Linked DNA regions of Gemmatimonas sp.. The protein of the gene in region 2 interacts with the protein of the main gene of each other region in a pairwise test. Links are inferred from orthologs where the notes say so. Each region holds a gene or a part of one and is shown on either strand. Other genes may lie near its edges. The genes, in order: priA and ssb.

Region 1 (10,494 bases), on a different replicon or contig from region 2:
CGGTCGACGTGCGCGTGGCTGGTGCGACCAATGCGTCGTTGCCGTTGGTGCTTCGTGACCTCGGCGGCATGCTGGATTCCATCCCGAACACGCGGCGGGCCGGGTGGCGGCTGGCCAGCGTGTCGTCGCCACTGCGCGCGCTGACCGGTGCGTCGGAAGCTCGCGTGACGGCTCGGCAGTCGGCGCCGACGCGACGGGTGATGGTGATGGCCCAGCCGGGATGGGAGTCGAAGTTTGTTGTCGCCGCGCTGGAAGAAGCGGGGTGGCAGGTGGACGGCAGCTATCGCCTTTCACCGCGCGCCGCGATCACGGTTGGTGCGCCGGCGCGTCTGGACACGGCGCGTTACGCGGTAGTGGTATTACTCGACAGCATGTCGGTCGACGCGACCGGCATCGCGCGCTTCGTGCAGCAGGGCGGCGGACTCGTGCTGGGTGGAGACGCCATACGTATTCCGGCGTTGACGTCGATCAGCCCCGTGCGCGCGACGTCGACCCGCGGTGCGGTGGCCGGCGCCCTGCTGACGAGTGCCCCGCGGCGGGGGCTCGAGGCCTGGGAACTGGTGGCGACTCGTGGCGCCTCAGTGGTGCGGTCCGATCCATCGGATCACGGGCACGCGGATCCCGTCCTGGTCGCGCAACGGGTGGGCGCCGGACGCGTGGTGGCCAGTGCCTATCGAAACAGCTGGCGCTGGCGCATGGAGGGCACCGATGACGGCGCCGCCGAGCATCGCGCGTGGTGGGGCGGCGTATTGGCCCTGGCGGCCGGTGTGCCGGCCGTTGCTGGCGATACCCTGGCTGATGCCTATCCGGGCGAGGCGGCGCCCTTCGCCGACCTTGTGGCGCGGCTCGGCGGGCCGGTGGCGGCCGACCGTGCCGTTGCGCCGAACCGGGCGACTGCCCGATCGGCGTTCGATACCCTGATGGATCGCCTGCGCGCGGCGCCCGGCCTACTGTTCATGGTGATCGCGTTGGCGCTGCTGGGCGAATGGGCTTCGCGGCGTTTGCGCGGCAATCGATGAGACTTCTTCCGTCCGGATACATGGCATGAAGCAGCAGGTCGCGTTTCTCTCGCACTCCGATTGCGGTCGCCACGACACGGGGTGGGAGCACCCCGAGCACGTGGGACGCCTGCGCGCCATCCCGCGCGCGTTGCGCTACGATCAGGCGTTGTTCGAGGCGCTGCAGCATCACGAGGGGCGACACGCCACCGAAGACGAGATCGCCCTGGCGCACGATCGTGGTTATATCGCGAAAGTGCGCGAGCTGGCGCAGTCGGGCGGTGGCCGTCTCGATCCCGACACGGTGGTGAGCGAAGGATCGTGGGACGCCGCGACCGCCGGCACCGGTTGTGTGCTGGACGGGGTCGACATGGCGTTCGATGGTCGTGCGCCGCGCAGCTTTTCCGCCGTGCGTCCCCCCGGGCATCACGCCCTGCGCGATCGCGCGATGGGATTCTGTCTGTTTGGCAATGTGGCGGTCGCCGCCCACTACGCGCTGGCCACGAAGGCCTGCCGGCGCGTGTTGATCGTGGATTGGGACGTGCATCACGGGAACGGTACGCAGGCGTTGGTGGAGCACGAGTCGCGCATCCACTTCGTGTCGATGCATCAGTGGCCGTGGTACCCTGGCACCGGCGCCGCCGACGACCGTGGCCCGCACGGCACCGTGTGGAACGTGCCGATGGCGCCGTCCCTGCCGTCGTCGCAGTACGTGGAGGCGTTGCTGCGCGCGGTCGATGCGGCGGCGGACGGATTCACCCCCGATCTGATTCTGCTGAGCGCCGGCTTCGACTGTCTCGAGGGCGACCCGCTGGGGGCCTTCACGCTGACGCTGAACGATATCGACGCGCTCACCCGAGCGCTCGTGGAACGCGCCGAACGCTGGTGCGGCGGTCGGCTGGTGAGCGCCATGGAAGGCGGGTACGCCCCGGATCCAGTGGCGCAGGCCGTACTCGTGCACTTGGCGGCGCTGGCCTGACGGCCTGCTGGTCACCATGATTCCGACATCATGACTACCGTCCCCGATGCCCTCGTCTCGATCGACCCGCCGCACGATCCGCCGCCGCGCACCATTTACCGGTCGCTGTCGGGTGAGGACGTCATCGATTGTCATCCCCGCGACATCGCCCAGTTGCTGGCTGATGGTGGGCCCATGTGGGTCGACATCGATTCGTCGGTGCGCTCGCAGCATGCGATGCTGGAGAAGGTCTTCCGCTTTCATCCGCTCGCGATCGAGGACACCCTCAATCCGAATTCCCGCGTCAAGCTCGAGGAGTACGAGGGGTTCCTGTTCGTCATCATCCGCGGCGTGGCGCTCGCCGCCGACACCGACGATCCGTATGACCTCGAAACGAAAGAGCTGTACTGCTTTCTCGGACCGCACTACCTCGTCACCGTGCACGCCGGTCCGATGGTGTCGATCGATCGCGTGTCGGAACAGCTGCGCCGGTCGCCGGATCTGCTGGCACGAGGCGTGGAACGCGCGCTGCACGCGATTCTCGATGACACGATCGACAGCTTTTTCCCCATCATGCAGCAGATCGACGAGTTCATCGACGGGCTCGAAGAGCGGGTCTTCGTAGACTTCGATGAAACGGCCTTGCGTGACCTGTTTCACGTGAAGCGGCTGGTGCTGTCGCTGCGACGCTATCTGCAACCGTCACGCGAAGTCATGAATGTGCTGACGAATCGGCCGAGCACGTTGTTGACGCCCGACGTGCAGATCTATTTCCGGGACATCTACGATCACGTGCTGCGCATCAACGATGCGCTCGATACGTATCGCGATCTGCTCAGCAGCACGATGGACGCGTATCTCACACAGGTGTCGAATCGTCTGGGAGCGACGACCAAAGCGTTGTCGGTCGTGGCGACGATGTCGCTGCCCTTCGTGGTCGTGAGTGGCATGTGGGGTATGAATTTCTCGACGATTCCGCTGTCGGGATGGCCACACGGGTTCTGGGTGCTGCTGGTCGTACAACTCGGGTTGGGCGGCCTGCTACTTTTCTACCTGCGGCGCCGTCGACTGCTCTGACCCGCCCGTTCGTCCGTTCGATCCCCACTCTCCCTTCTTCCTCGCCAGATGTTCTGCCCTGAATGCGGGACCTGGAACCGGGCCGCGGCCGCGCGCTGTACGCGCTGTGGCGTGCCGCTCCCGGACGTGTCGGCTCCGCCGATCGACATCCCCGACGAAGAGTTGCGCGAACTGCGCGTGGCCACGGGCAATCGCTACACGGTGGTGAAGCGGCTGGGGAGCGGCGGCATGGCGCACGTGTATCTGGCGAAGCATGCGGTGCTGGCCCGGCCGCTGGTCATCAAGGTGTTGCACCGTACGCTGGCGCAGGAGCCGGAGATGCGCGAGCGCTTTCGACGGGAAGCCGAAGCGGCGGCGCGCCTGATTCATCCGTTCATCTGCGCGATCGCCGACATGGGCACGGCGGGCGACATCGAGTATCTCGCGATGCCGTACTACGCCGGCGGCTCGTTGGCCGATATGCTGTCGCGCCGCAAGACCATGTCGGCCAGCTCGGCGGCCTCCATCGCGGTGCAGGTTGCCTGCGCGCTCGACTACGCCCATCGACATGGCGTGGTGCATCGCGACATCAAGCCCGACAACATCCTGTTCGACGAGGACGGCAATGTCGCCCTCACCGACTTCGGGATCGCGACGGCACGGTTCCATGGCCGCCTCACCGCCAGCGGCCGCGCCATGGGCACGCCGCACTACATGTCGCCCGAACAGGCGATGGGCAAGCTCGTGGACGGCCGCAGCGACTTGTATGCCGTCGGTCTGCTGTTGTACGAGATGCTCCTGGGACATCCGCCCTTCGACGGCGAAGACTCGTACGCCGTGGGGTACAAGCATGTGCACGAGGCGCCGGTGGCTCCCGATCAGGTCGATACGCGCATCCCGGCCGAACTGAGCGCGATCACGATGAAGTGCCTCTCCAAGCAAGCGGTCGATCGGTACGATCGCGGTTTCGAGCTGGCCGATGCGCTCATCGCGTTTCTGGGTCAGGCTCCGGGGGCCGAGCTGCGCGCGGCCCGCTCATCACGTCCGTCGGGACTCACCCCGTTCTGATCTCCTCCACCACGACGGCCCGTTCCATGCAATTGCACGCGGAAATTCTCACGGTCCACACGACGCACCCGTTCATCATCGCGCGCGGTGGTTTCAGCGAGTATCGCGTGGTCTGGGTGCGACTGCGGGACGCTGACGGCGCGGAAGGGTGGGGCGAAGCGGCACCGAGTCGCTTCTACGGCGAAACAGCGGATAGCGTGATGACGGCCATGGCGCAGTTTGCACCGGTGCTGGAACACGCCAATAGCTGGTCGATCGACGCCATCGAGCGTGAACTCGAGAAAACGCTGCGCTGGAATGCCGCGGCGCGCTGTGCGATCAGTTCGGCGCTCCATGATCTGGCGGCCAAACGGCTCGGCGTGCCGCTCTGGAAGATGTGGGGGCTCGACGCGACCGCGGCGCCGCGTTCCACGTTCACGATCGGCATTGCTCCCGACGCCGAGACGCTGCGCGCACGCGTGCGCGATGCGGCGGCATATCCGATTCTCAAGATCAAGCTGGGCTCGAGCTGGGACCGCGAGGTGTTGCGCATCGTTCGCGAAGAGGCGCCGCACGCCACGCTGCGCGTGGACGCCAACGCCGCATGGACGCCCAAGCAGGCTCTCGCCATGCTGCAGCCGCTCTCCGATGTAGGCGTGGACCTGCTGGAGCAGCCGCTTGCCCCGCACGATATCGCCGGACTTCGCTTCGTGCGTGAGCGTTCGCCGATTCCGGTCGTGGCCGACGAGTCGTGCATCGTAGCGACCGACATTCCGAAGCTGGTCGGCGCAGTCGACGGCATCAACATCAAGCTCGCCAAGTGCGGCTCGTTGCGCGAAGCGATGCGCATGATCGCCGTGGCGCGGGCACATGGCATGCGCGTGATGTGTGGTTGCATGATCGAAACCACGCTCGGGATCGCGGCGGCCGCGCACTTCTCGCCGCTGCTCGACGACGCCGATCTCGACGGCGCGGCGTTGCTCGCCGACGATCCATTCACCGGCCCGTCGATTCCGAACGGACAGGTCACCCTCAGCGACGCGCCGGGACTCGGCGTGCAGCGCCGCTGACCGACGCTGAGGGCGCGTCTCGCTGCATTGAAGTGGCGCTGGCGGCGCCGCTCTTTCGCACGTTCACGTATCGTGTACCTGATGGCATCGCGGTGCCGATAGCGCCCGGCACCCGCGTGCTGGTCTCGTTTCGCAATCGCCCGGAAATCGGGATCTGTCTGGGTGCCACGGCACCGCCAGAAGGGATCGTGCTCAAGCCGATTCACGCGGTGGTCGACGATGTGCCGTCGCTGCCGGCGTCGCTGCTACAGACAGGGAAGTGGATTGCCGATTGGTATGCCGCACCGCTCGGGCTGACGCTGCGCTCCATGCTGCCTACGGCACTGACATCGGCCAAGGCGCCGGCGCCGGCCTCACGCACGCAGCGCATGGTGCGCATCGTCGCGGATTTGCCGTCGCTCTTGCAGCGCGAACAGACGTTTGCCCGCGCCAAGCAGCAGCGCGTCGTGTACGACCTGCTGGAAGCACAGGGCGGCGCGGCGCCACTGGAGTCGTTGCGCATTCAGGCCCACTGCAGCGCCGGCGTGTTCACGGCGATGGCGAAGCGCGGTCTCGTGGAAATTCGCGACGAAGTGCAGCAGCGCGATCCGTTTGCCGATCGCGCCGGGACGCTGCCGCCGCCCAATCCGAGTGAGGCGCAGAAGGAGGCGGTGCGCGCCATCCTTGCCGGCGATCCGGGTCAGGTGTTTCTGCTGCACGGGGTCACCGGCAGCGGCAAAACGCTGGTGTACATCGAAGTGCTGCGCGCCGTGCTGCAGCAGCGCGACAAGACGGCGATCGTACTCGTGCCCGAGATCGCGCTGACGTCGCAGACGGTCGACCGCTTCCGGGGCGCGTTCGGCGACGACGTGGCGGTGTTGCACTCCGGCTTGAGTGACGGGGAACGGCTCGATGCGTGGCAATCGTTGCGCCGCGGCGAGCGGCGCATTGCCGTCGGGGCGCGCTCGGCGCTGTTCGCGCCACTCGAGCGCGTTGGTGTCGTGATCGTCGATGAGGAACACGAGAGCAGCTACAAGCAATCGGAGACGCCGCGCTATCATGCGCGCGAGGCCGCCATCGTGCGCGCGCGGGTGGAGGGCGCCGTAGTGGTGCTGGGCAGCGCCACGCCGAGCCTGGAAACGTGGGAGCGCGCCGATCGAGGCCAGGCCATTCGGCTTACGCTGCCCGACCGCGCTGCCGGAGCGCAACTGCCGCCGGTGACCGTGGTCGATATGCGCGTGGAGCTCAAGCAGGCGGTGAAGGAGCGCAATCCCAATGCACCGTTCGACGAAACGCTGGGCGTGTTCAGCAAGTCGTTGCTGGTGGCGCTGGAGCAGCGCCTGGTGCGCGGGGAGCAAAGCCTGCTGTTGTTGAACCGACGCGGCTACTCGAGTTTCATGCAGTGCAATGCCTGCGGTGACGTGCCGGTGTGTCCGCATTGCAGTATCTCGCTGACCTATCATCGGGTGCCCGAGATGCTCGTGTGTCACTACTGCCAGCATCAGCAGCCGGTGCCGGCGGTATGTGCGCAGTGTTCGGCCGACACGATGCGGCGTCGCGGCTTGGGAACGCAGCAGGTGGAGCGCGTGCTCTCCGAGCGTTTCCCCGAGGCGCGAATCGCGCGAATGGATGTCGATACCACCAGCGGCAAGTGGGCACACACGCAGATTCTCGATCGCGTAGGACGCGGTGAGGTCGACATTCTGCTGGGCACGCAGATGATCGCGAAAGGGCTCGACTTTCCCAACGTCACGCTGGTCGGTGTGGTGGATGCGGATACCGGACTCAATCTTCCCGACTTCCGCGCAGCTGAACGGACCTTTCAGTTGGTCAGTCAGGTGGCGGGACGCGCGGGACGCGGGCCCAAGGGTGGTGACGTGATCATTCAGACACGCATGCCGAACAGCCACGCGATCCGTCATGCGATTACGCACGACGTGACGGGTTTCGTGCGTGAGGAATTGGGGGCGCGTCGGATGCCGGCGTATCCGCCGTTTGTGAGCATCGCCAACGTGACCGTGAGCGGCATCGATCAGGCGGCGACGGCGGCGACGGCGGTGGCCGCGGCCAACTGGGTGCAGCGACTGGTCGACCGTCAGGGGCTTCGCGATCTCGTGTTCGTCGGGCCGGCCCCGTGTCCCATCGATCGGATCAAGGACCGCTGGCGCTGGCATTTTCTGCTCAAGTCGTCGCAGCCGAGGCTGATGACGCGGGTGGCGCGTTACATCGCCGAGCGCTGTCCGGTGCCGAAGCTGCACGAGCTGCGGCTCACCGTCGACCGCGATCCGGTGTCGCTGCTGTAGGCTGCTGCTGTAGGCCGCCCCGTCCCCCGTTTACTTTCCGGTATGTCGCTCAATAGCCTCGCGGCGATTCCGCCGTACGTCTTCTACGAACTCGATGCGCGTCGCAATCGGCAGCGCGCCGCCGGGAAGCCTTTGATCGATGTCGGCATCGGCAGCCCCGACGGGCCGATCCCTGATGTCGTGATCGAGGCGATGCAGCGCACGGCTGCCGATCGCTCGCTCAGCGGCTATCCGTATTTTCGCGCGCACCCCGCGTATACGGCCGCCGTCTCGACGTATCTGAACGCGCGCTTCGATGTGAAGGTCGATCCGGTTGCCGAGTTGTTGGCGTTGGCCGGGTCCAAAGAAGGCATTGCCGAGTTGATTCTGTCGCACACGAATCCCGGTGACGTCGTGCTGGTGCCCGAGGTGTACTACCCGGTGTACGCGCGGGCCACCCTGCTGGCGGGTGCGGTGCCGGTGTTCGTGCCCTTCCTGCCCGATGGTCGACTCGATCTTGACGCGGTGGCGCCGGTCGATCTGGCGCGGGCGCGCGTGCTGATCGTGAATTATCCCGGCAACCCCACGACATCGACCATCACGCTCACTGACTACGCGCACTTGGTGTCGTTCGCCGAACGGCATGCGCTGTTGCTGATCAGCGATCTGGCCTACAGCGAGTTGTCATTCGACGGGTATCGGGTGCCGAGCGTGCTACAGGTGCCGGGCGCGTCGCGCGTGGCGGTCGAGATGCACACCTGTAGTAAAAGCTTCAACATGGCCGGTGTGCGCATTGCGTTCGTGGCCGGCAAGCGCGAGGCGATCGCGCGGCTTGATGCGTACCGCTCCAACATCGGCTATGGCGTGAGCACCATGGCGCAGATGGCCGGTGCGGCGGCGTTCACCCACCACGAGGCGATCGTGCCGCCGATCGTGGCGGAGTACCGCGCGCGTCGCGATGCACTGGTGGCCGCGATGCAGGCGGGGGGATGGGATGTGCAGGCCCCGCAGGCCACGATGTATCTCTGGCTCCCTGTGCCGGTCGGCTTTGACGACTGGGGCTGGGTGGACGCCTTGATGGACGGCCCCGGTGTGGTCGTGACGCCGGGCATCGCCTTCGGTGACGCGGGGCGAGGACGCTTCCGCGTGTCACTGGTGCAGCCAGCCGACGTGCTCACGAAAGCGGCCGCCGCGATCACGTCGATCGCAGCGGCCGTACCGTCGTCCTGAGTGACACCGCAGGATCGCGGCGTGTGGTCCGAAGTTACTTGGCCGCGGCGGGCTTGGGCTCGCTGATGGCCATGTCCCACTGCACCTGCACTTCGTTCTCGATCGGGTTGACTGCCGAGTCGAACGCGACGCCGTAGTCCTTGCGGTTGATGGCGAACTGGCCGCGGAAGCGGCCGGCGCCCTTCTCGTAGAACACCGCCGTCGCCGGCACGACGATACGCTTGGTCACGCCACGGATCGTGAGATCGCCGGCGATGTCGAGCTTGCCCTCAGACACCTTGGTCACGCTGACCGACTTGAAGGTGATCGTCGGGAACTTGGCGACGTCGAAGAAGTCCGGGCTGCGCAGGTGATTGTCGCGCATGTCGACGCGGGTGTTCAGGCTGGTCGCGTCGATGGAGATGGAGACCGTCGAGGCCGACCAGTTCGTCGCGTCCAGCTTGACGTCGGCGTCCCACTTGCCGAAAAAGCCGTGGGCGCTGAGGAGGCGCGAGTCGGCGATGAAGTTGATTTGGCTATGGTTCTTGTCGATGACGTGCGGCTTGACGTCGGCGAACGGGCGGGCCGCCATCAGGACGGGCACGAGCATCGCGCCGGCGAGGAAACGGGAGGACTTGGTCATGTGTCATCTCGTGGGGTTGAGAAGAAGCAGCGAGTCGTTGTGTATACTGTGTTTGTCTGGGCAATAGTATAGTAATAAGATAAATACTCCACGGGAGAAGGCAAGGAGCGAATGCGGATTTCCGCTTGTTCGGGGGTGCTGCGCCCGGTGATGTTTCACACGTGACCCGCTTCCGCCCGCCTGCATTCGACGACGCGCCGCTCTCATCGGCGCCCGACGCCCGTTTTGTGCCCGCGCCGGCGAACGGGGTACTGCCCGACGGCTTCTTCTCGACCACGAATCTTCCGACCTACGTGCGACTCGGTGGGGTCTGGCGCTTGCCGCTCGAGCCGCGCATGGACTCGGGCATCGTGCTTGGCACGGACGGGCTACTGCGGATTCGCGAAGGCCGGCGCGTCGCCAAGGGCGACCTGGTAGTGGTCGGCGAAGCGGAGAACGGGAGCGAAGGCGTGTACGTGCATCTGCACGCATTCGTCGAACCGGACGACAGCAGCGAGTTCCGCTTCATGACCAGTGAAGTGTCGCGCGAAAAGCCGATCGACTATCGCCAGATGGCGCTGCTGTTGCTCGACCAGCGCGACGCCGGTGGCTACGTCACGTGGGTGGCGGGCCCGGCACTCGTGCACTCGCGGGCGCGCACCGACATGACCTGGTTCGTGGAGCAGGGTTTCGTGCAGGTGTTACTGGCGGGGAATGCCGTCGCCGTGCATGACATCGAAGCGTCGATGTTCGGCACGACCCTTGGCATGACCGGTACGGGGCAGGCGAGTACCGGTGGACACGGGCTGCATATGCGTGCGATCAACGCCGTGCGCGGCGCGGGCTCGATCGCGAACGCGGTGGAGCAGGGCATCGTGAAGGACGGCATCATGCACGCGCTGGTGACGCGCGGCGTCCCCTTCGTGCTCTGCGGCTCGATTCGTGACGACGGGCCGCTGCCCGACGTGATCACCGATGCCGTCGAGGCGCAGGACGCGATGCGCGCCCACGCGACGAAGGCGACGATGGCGGTAATGATCGCGACCGCGCTGCACGCGATCGCTACCGGCAACATGCTGCCGTCGTTCACGATGGACCGCGACGGCATATTGCACGAGCTGCCGACGATCTGTGTGGACTCGTCGGAGTTCGTCGTGAGCAAGCTCAAGGACCGCGGGACGCGGCAGGCGTTCGGTGTGGTCACCAATGCGCAGGACTTTCTGCACATCCTGCGACTGTTCATCGAGCGCGAGCAGGACGCACGCGAGCGCAA
Region 2 (10,556 bases):
AATGCAATGCGCGTCTGGGCAATGCCGCGCTGTCCGGTGATCCACTCTTCGATCGCGTCGGACACACCGTGCATCGCCGAGCGCCACGCTGGTGAGAGCGCCGTCGACGGCAGCGGAAAATCCTTGCTGTTCAGCACGGCCTTCTTTGACACGTCGTGCAACGCGACTCGCACCCATCCCGAGGGTAGCAGCGTGGACTGCACGATGCCATCCACGCCGAGCTTGGCAAACAGCGCGTAATTGGGCGGTCCGTTCACCACCGGCGCGCTCGACGTGGATACCACGTTGAAGCGATCGCTGTAGTCGAAATCCCGCGACAGGATCGTTGCCACCGAGTCGCCGTTCACGCCCTTCACCGGCAGCACCATCAGCGCCGTTTTCTGCCCCGCCACGTAGCGCGTGCTCAGGCTCACACCCGGCGGTTGCGCCTGCGCTACTACGCGCGACGGCACCGTCGTGCCAACGGCCAGCAGCGCACCGGCAAGCATAGGCCGCGCGCGAAGCAGCAGCGAAAGAACCTTCATCTGGAGCATGCGGTCAGTTGGGTCGCAAGGCATAGTCAAACGTGAAATACACGATCAGCACGTCGTCCGTCCATCCCTGAGGAAGCGGGCCGAATCCGCGCGTGGAACCAACCGCTTCAACCGCACCCATCGCATCGAGATCGTAGATACGATCACCCGATCCCTTCACGACTTCGATGGCCATCACCGAGCCGTCGCGACGGATCGTGAATTTCACCTCCGACACGAGCGATGCGGACACACGGCGCGGCGTCCAGTTCAACGTGATTTGCCGGACGATATTCTGCAGATACCCGGGATACGGAAAGTCGATCCCGCGAATGCTCAGGTTCGCGACATCCGCCCCTTTGCCGCCCTGCGCGCCAGCACCAGCCTTAGGCGCCGCAGTGGCTTTCGACGCGGTCGGCGATGCGGTCTTCGAACCCGCCGTCTTGGTGCGCGATGTCGAGGGCGTCGCCTTGGGCGACGGCAAAACCTTCTTGGCGGTCGAGGGCTTCGGGATCACCTTCTCTTCCGGCACACGCTCGGCGCCAGCGATATCCGGGGCCTGCGCCGACGGCTGCGCGGCGGGAGTCACCACACCGGCTTGTCGCGGTCCAGGCGGTGCACCCACTAACTCTACGCGGTACACCGGCGGACGCGGCGCCTCGGCACGCGTGCCCCACCAGATGGCCGCCGCCACGAGTGCGAGGTGCACCACCGCGGAGAACGCGATGCCGCGGCCGAGCGTCGTCGGCCCAGTCGCCGTGCGCGACAGGCTCACCGATCGCCGTCCGGTTCAGCGACGAGCCCGACATCCGTGATGCCCTTGGCCTTCATCGCGGCGACGATGCGCACCACGGTCCCGTACGGTACGGCCTCGTCGGCACGCAGATACACGCCACCGCCGCCCTTCTTGTCCGACAACGCCTTGATGCTTCCCGCGAACTCGTCGAACGAGAGCTTGGTCTCGTCGATGAAGATCTGCCCACGCCGATCGACCGTGATCACGAGTCCGTTTTTCGGTTCCAGCGGCGCGACATCCGCCGTCGGCAGCGCGATATCCACGCCGCCTTGCATGATCGGTGCAGTGATCATGAAGATGATCATCAGCAGCATCATCACGTCGATCAGCGACACCACGTTGATCTCAGCGTTCACGCCAGCGCGCTCCCGACGGCGGCCGCGGCGCATCCTCAGATCCGCCCTTCGCGCACCATCAGCGCGATCAGTTCCGAGCCGAAACCTTCAAGCGCGTCGTCGAAGCGATTGAGGCGTGACGCAAACACGTTGTACGCGAACGCCGCCGGAATCGCGACCGCGAGTGCCGCTGCGGTCGCCATCAGCGCAGTACCAATACCTGGCGCCACCGCTTGAATGTTGCCCGAACCTTTCTGGCCGATGCCGACGAACGCTTCGATCACGCCGAGGACGGTGCCGAAGAGGCCAATCAGCGGACTCACGCTGCCGACCGTCGCCAACCACGGGATGTACTGCCCGAGATCTTCACGCGCCTTCGACCCTTCGGCGTCGAGCACGAGCCGCAACGCTTCCACCTGTGAGCCGGACAACCGCGCCGTGCGATCATTGGTCGCGCCGAGTGCCGGCTTGGTGTCGTTCAGGAACGACACCGCTCGCGCGAAAACCGCCGTGAACGCACTGGGCTTGGCCCGCTGCGCGCACAGCATCGCGTCGTCCATGCCGCGCGCGCGCTCGAAGTCGGCCACAAACGCCCGGCCGTTGGTCTCGGCCGTCTTGAATCCGCGCCACTTCGAGAACATGATCGCCCATGAAATCAGCGACAGCACCACCAACAGTGCCAACACGCTCTTTGTAACGGGATCGCTGTTGATCAGCATGCCCAGCATCGATGACGGCAACGCGTCCTTCTCGCTCGCCAGCTGCAGTGCGGCGAACAGTCCGACCACCGCCGTCACGCCTGCTGCTCCAGGCGCGCACGACGATCGGCGAAGAACCGATAGGTGTTCTCAAGTCCTTCGCGCAACGTGACCTTGGGCGTCCAACCCAGCACGGCCTGTGCCTTCGCGGTGTTCAGTGCGGAGCGGGCGAGCTCACCGGCTCGCGCTGGCGCGTAGTCGATCGGCGAATGCGCCGACGAGACGGTACGCAACGTTTCCGCCAGCGTATTCACCGACGTCTCGATTGACGTCCCGATATTGAAGGCGCGAGCATCGAGACGGCCACGCGGCGGAAGATCGACGGTCGCCGCTGCGAAGTTTGCTCCGGCGACGTCACCGGCGTAGACGTAGTCACGCGTCTGCTCGCCGTCGCCGAATACCGTCAACGCGCGACCATCAAGTAGGCGGTTGCAGAAGATCGCCACCACGCCCGCTTCACCATGCGGATCCTGACGCGGACCGTACACGTTGCCGTATCGTAGCGCGACGTTGTCGAGTCCATGCACGCGCCCGTAGTACGCGAGGTAGTACTCGATCGACAACTTCGCGATGCCGTACGGCGCTTCGGGATCCTTGCTGTTCGATTCGGCGCTCGGCGGCGGATCGAAATCGCCGTACAACGCGCCGCCCGTCGACGACAGAATGGTGCGAGTGGGATGGCCGCCCGCACGGACGGCTTCCATCAAGTTCAGCGTGCCGAGAATGTTGCGCGTGGCATCGTAGACGGGATCGAGCACACTGCGGCGCACATCGATCTGCGCGGCCAAATGACACATCACGTCGAACTTGCCATCGCGGATCAGCGCGGCCGCTTCGGGCGTGGTGATGTCGCCGCGCACAAAGCGCGCCGCCGACGGGATGTTCTCCTCACGTCCGCTCGACAAGTCGTCGAGGATGGTGACCTCCCAGCCCTCGGCCAGAAACCTGTCCGCGACATGGGATCCGATAAAGCCTGCACCACCCGTCACCACGACCGTCTTTGCCATGCCGTTCGTTTCCTCATCCGATGGGGAAATCCGCTGTCGTCGCGTCTCGCCAAGGGGTTGTCTGAGACGCACAATGTCCCAATGTACACACGCGCCGACGCCCACGGGGGCCTCGGCGCGTGCGAGTACAGAATCGAGTTGGGAGCGATGCGACGCCGATCACGTCGCGCGCGGTCACCTCAGGCCACGCGTCAGGGCGCCTTGGCCACTCGGCGGGCGGCGAGACCAACGCCGATATCCGACTGATACTGGCGCATGATCACCGCCGAACTGCCACCCGACTCGCTGCGTACCACGCGCACCGTCGCCACCAGGGACTCTTGCGACGGCTGCTCCTTGGTGCCGCTGCGATACAGCCCGAATTCGTCGCCGGCCTTCACGCCCTGCGTCGTACCGGCGACAAGCATCAGGAAGCTCTGCAGCGTGGGCTGCAGCTCGTGCGGATCGATCCACCGTACGCTGGTCTTCACATCGGGCTCGGCGAGCTTCTGCACAGACAGCCACGGAGCGGACGAGCCGGTCGACGGCAGGAGCCGCTGCCCCTGTTCAACCCGACCGGACTGCCGCTTGAGCACGGCCAGCACCGGTTTGCCGGCCTCGACCCGCACGATCTCGATGATGCCCGCCGGAATAGCGATCATCGACTGCTTGTCGGCGGCAGCCGGTGTCGTGACCGCCACGAGCCGCTGACCCACGGTGTAGGCGACACCAGCCGGTGGACGCACCTCGATCTGGTCCGTCATGATTGCCCGCTGCGGGTATCCGCTTTCCGCAGTCGCAGGCGAGCCCACTCGCTTCAAGATCGAACCGGACTTGGCTAGCTCCGACTGCAGCACGACGAACGGTGCCGCGTCGAACTCGGCCTGCCGGGGCGCGGGGGTGTTGGGACGAAGCACAGCGCGCGTCCGGCGTTCCGCTTCCGCAGCGTCGGGGAGATCGCGGTGAAAAACCGTCTCCACTTCACTGCTCTTGCGCGACGCTTCCTGCGTCTCGAGATCGACCAGACCAATGCGCGTTCCCTTCCGCGACATCATCAGCTCGCTCGAATGCTGCGGCTGAAAATTCACCCGCGATGTATCCGCTTCGACGGACGCCTTCGTAACGGTGTCGATCGCCGCCACGGCCGCCGACTTGGCGGCGGCAGCGGGGGCCCGACCCTTGGCGGCGCCAGCTCCGGCCGCGGCATTGCGCTTACCGGCGGTCTGCGCCGACAGCGAGCCCGACGGGCGAGCCGGGGGCGGAGGCGGCAACGTGCCCTCACCCGCCTTGGCTAGGGCAACACTTGGCACCGTGGAATCTGCCGGTGCCGCCGCCATCGCGGCCGCCTTCGCGCCACGAACGGTGGGCGACGCTGGAACGCTGAGCCGCATGCCAACCTGAAGCGGAGCCGGCCCGGTCGTCGAGATCCGATTGCGCTTCGCGAGCGCGGGCCACTGATGGCCATCGCCGTAGAACCGCGCGGCAATTCCCCAGAGGGTTTCGCCGGCCCGCACCACGTGCGTCGTCGTGGCAGAATCCTTGATCTGATCGAGCGTCGAATCGGAAGCCGACACGATACGACCCTCTGCTTCCTGACCGTGCACGACGGTAGGACGCCAGACGAGCAAGAGAGCGAGCGTCGACAGCAGTGCCACGAAAATGCGATACACCGGCTGCAACGCCCGGTGGGATTCGATGGCCGTAGACGACTGCGGCTGGTTTGCAGCGCGCATTAGCGAGCCTCACAGTGGAAAGACTTCGCGCCCCCGCCCGGGGCGCTGGAGGGCCCTCGACTCGCTTGCATAACTGCATGCGAGGTGCCCACACCGGAGACGCCTGCGACGGACGCGCGTAACGGCGGGGGCATCACGGCAATGGTCGGCATCATCACATTTGCCGCCGTCAGGAGTTCCTGACGGCGGGCACCATGAATCCTGCGGCGATTTAGAAGGGCAGATCGTCGTCTTCGTCTTCCAGCGCGCCCGGAAAATCTCCGAACTCTTCCTTGCCCGCTGACGGCGCAGCCGCCGTTTTCGGACGCGCTGCCGGGGCCGCCGTGCGACGCGGCGCGCTGTCCATCTCGTCGCCGCCGCCACCGCCGGCGCGACCGCCGAGGAGCATCAGTTCCTTGACCTTGATCTCGGTGGTATACCGGGTCTGTCCGTCCTTGTCCTGCCACTGACGGTACTCGATCTCGCCTTCGACGTAGATCTTCTCGCCCTTCTTCACGTACTTCTCCACCACGTCGGCCAGACCCGAGCCGCGTGCGCTGTTCCAGACGACGCAGCGATGCCACTCCGTCTTTTCCTGCTTCGCGCCACTCTGGTCCGTCCAGTTGCGGCTCGTGGCAAGCGAGAACTGCGCGACGCGCGTTCCAGTGCCGACTGTGCGGATTTCGGGATCGGACCCGACGTTGCCAATCAAAATGGCCTTGTTCAGGCTGCGACTCATGGTGCCTCCTCGAAGTACGATGGTAATGGGTGTCGGATAAGCTAGGAGGGTCCTCTGACCAAACCAAACCCGAAAGCCGCACGCGGGGCTATTCGGACGCCATGGCGTCGCGACGCAGCACAAGGGCGTCCTCGACGGGGTGTCGGTAGTACCCTCGGCGGCGCCCGACGGCCGCAAATCCACGGGACGAATAGAGCGCGCGAGCGGCTGCGTTTGACTCGCGCACCTCAAGGAACATGGCGGCGACCCCGGCGTCAGTCCCCGCCGCGATCGCATCGTCCAGCAGCCGGGCCCCGACCCCCCGTCGGCGCATCCCAGGGGCCGTCGCAATATTGGCGATCTCCGCCTCGTCGGCGGCCTGCAGCATGATGCAATATCCAACGACTCCACCCGACGCATCGACGGCGGTCATCATTCGCGAAAAGGGATGCACCAAGAGCTCGTGAAACGACCGTGACGGCCAGGGGTCGCTGAACGCGAGCGCTTCGATCGACGCCATCGCCGGCACATCATCGGCCTTGGTGGGCCGGATCGCGAGAAGTGGCGTAGTCATGAAACGCCGAGGGAGGGCAATGTCGCACCGTGCGACGCTTCCCATTTCACCTGCGCTTCCGCCAGGCGCCCATACTGTGGCTCCCAGCTCTCCAACGGTACGACACGGGTCCACGCGTGCGGTACCACCCGCAACAGGTGCGCTGACCACGGTGTTACGACCTGAGTCTCGAGCTCCGCCACGGGCGACGAGAGCACGGCTAGGCGAGGACGTCCTGCCACGTGCATGTCGAGCTGTTCCAGTGTCATGCGCTGGAGCGCAGACTGCGCCTGCACACGGCGATTTTCGTCAAACCTGACGTCGAGGACGTAACGCTCGCCTCGCAGAGCATCTCCATGTACCACCGCGGGGCCGGCCGGCAGCGCGTCGCTTGCGTCCGCCGCCGCGAGGAGCAGCGATGACACGGCGAACAGCGACAGCGACGCTCCGTGGGCCAGCCCCTTCGCCAGCGACGCCGCGATGCGCAACGACGTGAAGCTTCCCGGGCCTTCTCCGCAGACGACGCCCGTGAGATGCTGCGGTTGCATGTCGGCCGCTTTCAGAAGCGCCTGAACCGCCGGGAAGAGCTGATCCTCACGCCCGGCACCCATGGCGACGGGGTGCATCGCGACAAGCGCTCCATCGGCGATGAGCGCCACCGAGCCGGCAGTCGTCGAGGACTCGAGCACGAGCAACCGTGCAGACGGGAACGCCAATGACTCTTGAGGGAACACGCGTGCGGACATACACAGAGTCTAGCGCGCCCACCGAACGATCCCCAGCCCTCCGTCGCGTCAAGTCGGCGCCGAGTACGCGCCGTCGCGGCCAGCGTTCCCCCCGGGACTGATCGCTACGCCACGCTGGCAATCCGGGTAAACTTGGCGGGCTCCTGACGGAGTTGGGGGAACGGGTCCTCACGTCCCTCAGCAAGCACCGCGAAGGTGCCGCGTTCGGCCAGCGCCGCCGCTGCGTCGAACACCTGGCTATCGAAGGCGGTACCCCGATCTCGACGCATGATGTCGAGTACGACCGGCACCTCCAACCCGGCGCGATACGGGCGATCGGCCGTGAGCGCCTCATACACGTCGGCCACCGCCAGTACACGCGACAGCAGTCCGAGCTGCGAGGCATCCAGCTTCCAGGGGTACCCCTTGCCGTCGAGTCGCTCGTGATGCTGCGCGGCCTCTTGGGCGAATCCGTTGAACGCGCTGACGCGCTCGAGGATCTCCCATGTCCATCGCGGATGCTTCCGGATCTCCCCGAACTCTTCGTCGGTGAGCTTGGCCGGCTTGTCGAGAATTCGATTCGAGACGCCTAGTTTGCCGATATCGTGCAACAGGCCGGCACGGAGGGTATCACGGCACATGTCGGCGTCGGCCCCCATCGACATGGCGATTCCCACCGCATAGCGCGCGACGTTCGTTGAATGCCGAGCGGTGTACGGCGTCTTGGCGTCGATCACCGCGGCAAAGGCATACGCGATGCTGTCGAGCCGTTCGTCGGTGGCGTGCAGTGGAATACCACCCGGCTCGAGCGTCAGTACCGCCTGTTCGAGGTTCGCGCTATCGGCGAGCACAGCCCACCAGGTACGATCGCGCTTCCACGGAGCGACGAGATCGACGAGTCGCGGATCGAACCAACGGCCTCGCCGCTGACGAGTCATGTCGATCGCGGCATCGATACCGTTCTCACTCCAATACGCCTCGAGCGTCTGCGCAATCAACAAGATGCGCGACAGCAACGGGATCTCGTCACCCGCCAGTCCGACCGGATGACCAAGGCCACACCAGTGCTCGTCGACATGGGCGATCGCCTCGCTCGTGGCCCCCGGGAATCCGAGTACGAGCGCGATCTGCGCGCCGCGTTCGCATCGCGTTTGGATGATTTCACGCGTCATCGACGGCGTGCGCGCGATACGCAAGAAGTGCGACACGCGGGCGAGCGGATTCCGACCGACGCCGCAGTTCTTCGCGGTACGCATCGCGAGCCTCCAGCGATCGTGCCAATCGACCAGACGCATGTCGCGCTTCACGTCCTGATCGTCGCTGCCGAACAGCGCCGACATGCGTGCGGCGTTGCTGGAACACCCGGAATCCTTCAAGAGCGCCGCGTAGTACAGCGCTCCCATCGTCTCGTCATCAAGATGCAACTCCCGACCGAGCCGCATCGCGATCAGCGCCGTCCGGAGCGTGTGACCTGGTCGCTGTCCCTCGGTGAGATCGAGCGCATATGTCAACGCCGAGATCACTTCGGCCAGACGAATGTACGAGACGCGTAGGCCGGCGACGGGCATGGCGATGATGCGAGGGATGCGGGAGACACCGACCGACATGCGGTGCTCCACCATTCCATGACGACGACGTCCGCCGGACGGTCACCGGCGCGACCCCGATCCCGACATACCGGCAGATTCAGCGCATCGTCGGCGCGTGAATGCGGAGTAACCGTCGATTCGCGTTTTCCGGATCATGACCGAGCACCACGTGAATCCTGTCACGCGGCAACGTATTCACGGCGCGATCAGGCCACTCCACCAGCAGGACCGGCGCGCTCTCGACCACCTCATCCCACCCCAGCATCTCCAGTTCCGCGTCCGACCGCAAGCGATACAGATCGGCGTGGATCACCGGGCCTCGAGGCGCGTCATACTGCTGGATGATCGAGAATGTCGGACTCGTCACCGCCTCGATGGCGGAGACGCCGATCCCGACGCAAATCGCCCGCACCAGTGTGGTCTTTCCCGCTCCGAGGTCACCCTCGAGCGTGATTACGACCGGACGCGGAAGTACCGCCCCGAGTGCCCGCCCCCACGCCTCCAGCGAATCCCGATCCGGGGCCCGCGGAGCGCCTCGCCCCAGCAAGTACCCGAGCGAGTCAGCGGCCACGCTTGCCTCCGGCGCGCCGCATCGGTGCGCTACCGGGGGGGCGCTTGGGAGCGGCCGTGTTGCCGCGCGCCTGTTCCGGCTTCTCTCCGAGCGCGGTGCGGACTTCGAAGAGCTGGTCGCGCAGTCGAGCTGCTGCCTCGAAATCGAGGGCGATCGCCGCTTCGCGCATGGCGACTTCCAGCTCCCCCACGAGCGTCTGCAAATCCTCACGCGACCGCGGTGCGCTCTCGGCACCCAATCGCTTGGTGGTCGGAGTGGCCTCCTCGTGCGGCGCGCGCGCATCGGCGACCCGCGTAATCAACCGGACATCATCGATGCTCTTCAGGACGCCGTGCGGGGTGATCCCGTTCTTCTCGTTGTGCTCACGCTGAATCGTCCGACGGCGATCGGTTTCGTCGATGGCACGCTGCATCGACCCGGTGATGCGGTCGGCATACAGGATCGCCATACCGTTCAAATGGCGTGCCGCGCGTCCGATCGTCTGGATCAACGACCGATCGCTGCGCAGGAAGCCTTCCTGGTCGGCGTCAAGAATCGCCACCAGCGATACCTCGGGCATGTCGAGCCCTTCGCGGAGCAGGTTGATGCCAATCAACACATCGAATTCACCGAGGCGCAACCCACGCACGATTTCCATGCGCTCGATGGCGTCGATATCGGAGTGCATGTATCGCACCCGAACACCCACCTGCTGCAGATAATCGGTAAGATCTTCCGACATCCGCTTCGTGAGCGTGGTGACCAGCACCCGCTCGCCCTTGCGCTCGCGAATGCGAATCTCGTGAAGCAGATCGTCCACCTGCCCCTTCACCGGACGAATTTCCAGGACTGGGTCCAGGAGGCCCGTGGGGCGGATGACTTGCTCGACGACCACGCCTTCCGAGAGTTGCAGCTCTAATTCCCCAGGCGTCGCCGAGACATTCACGAGCCGCGGTACCAGCTGGATGAACTCGTCGAAGACCAGCGGTCGATTGTCGAGCGCACTGGGTAGCCGAAATCCGTAGTCAACCAACGTGAGCTTGCGCGCGCGATCGCCGTTGTACATCCCGCGAATCTGTGGCAGCGACACGTGCGACTCGTCGACCACAACGAGGTAGTCGTCGGGGAAGTAATCGAGCAGGCAGGCTGGTCGTTCGCCGGCCGCGCGCCCGCTGATGTGCCTCGAGTAGTTCTCGATGCCGGCGCAGGTACCGATTTCCGCCAGCATTTCGAGATCGAAGTTCGTGCGCTGATCGAGCCGCTGCGCTTCCAGCAACTTGCCCTGCGTGCGTAGCTCGGCCAAGCGCTCGGCGAGCTCCTCG

Evidence for each region.
Region 1: the proteins of ssb (region 2) and priA interact in binary tests that used the Escherichia coli proteins (3 or more experiments, as listed by UniProt). The link is inferred for Gemmatimonas sp. from one-to-one orthologs.

Annotation. Positions count from the first base shown.
Region 1 is NZ_JANPLK010000072.1:123,102-133,595, forward strand. What follows is about bases 4,858-7,786. They hold priA (primosomal protein N'), read left to right. Parts: upstream 4,858-5,161; coding sequence 5,162-7,411; downstream 7,412-7,786. Other genes in these bases: RMP10_RS18325 (dipeptide epimerase), read left to right, coding at 4,858-5,129; RMP10_RS18335 (aminotransferase class I/II-fold pyridoxal phosphate-dependent enzyme), read left to right, coding at 7,454-7,786. In the rest of the region: RMP10_RS18305 (hypothetical protein), read left to right, coding at 1-1,019; RMP10_RS18310 (histone deacetylase), read left to right, coding at 1,045-1,977; magnesium/cobalt transporter CorA, read left to right, coding at 2,008-3,033; RMP10_RS18320 (serine/threonine-protein kinase), read left to right, coding at 3,160-4,080; more of RMP10_RS18325, read left to right, coding at 4,107-4,857; more of RMP10_RS18335, read left to right, coding at 7,787-8,620; RMP10_RS18340 (YceI family protein), read right to left, coding at 8,655-9,242; RMP10_RS18345 (hypothetical protein), read left to right, coding at 9,404-10,494.
Region 2 is NZ_JANPLK010000043.1:123,484-134,039, forward strand. Bases 4,086-7,076 are described here. They hold ssb (single-stranded DNA-binding protein), read right to left. Parts: upstream 5,839-7,076; coding sequence 5,332-5,838; downstream 4,086-5,331. Other genes in these bases: RMP10_RS11755 (LysM domain-containing protein), read right to left, coding at 4,086-5,120; rimI (ribosomal protein S18-alanine N-acetyltransferase), read right to left, coding at 5,927-6,391; tsaB (tRNA (adenosine(37)-N6)-threonylcarbamoyltransferase complex dimerization subunit type 1 TsaB), read right to left, coding at 6,388-7,076. Also shown: RMP10_RS11730 (hypothetical protein), read right to left, coding at 1-533; RMP10_RS11735 (cell envelope integrity protein TolA), read right to left, coding at 538-1,287; RMP10_RS11740 (biopolymer transporter ExbD), read right to left, coding at 1,284-1,697; RMP10_RS11745 (MotA/TolQ/ExbB proton channel family protein), read right to left, coding at 1,700-2,440; RMP10_RS11750 (NAD-dependent epimerase/dehydratase family protein), read right to left, coding at 2,437-3,408; more of RMP10_RS11755, read right to left, coding at 3,600-4,085; more of tsaB, read right to left, coding at 7,077-7,116; RMP10_RS11775 (HD domain-containing phosphohydrolase), read right to left, coding at 7,221-8,702; tRNA (adenosine(37)-N6)-threonylcarbamoyltransferase complex ATPase subunit type 1 TsaE, read right to left, coding at 8,782-9,255; excinuclease ABC subunit UvrB, read right to left, coding at 9,245-10,556. UniProt on the Escherichia coli protein: Plays an important role in DNA replication, recombination and repair. Binds to ssDNA and to an array of partner proteins to recruit them to their sites of action during DNA metabolism. Acts as a sliding platform that migrates on DNA via reptation.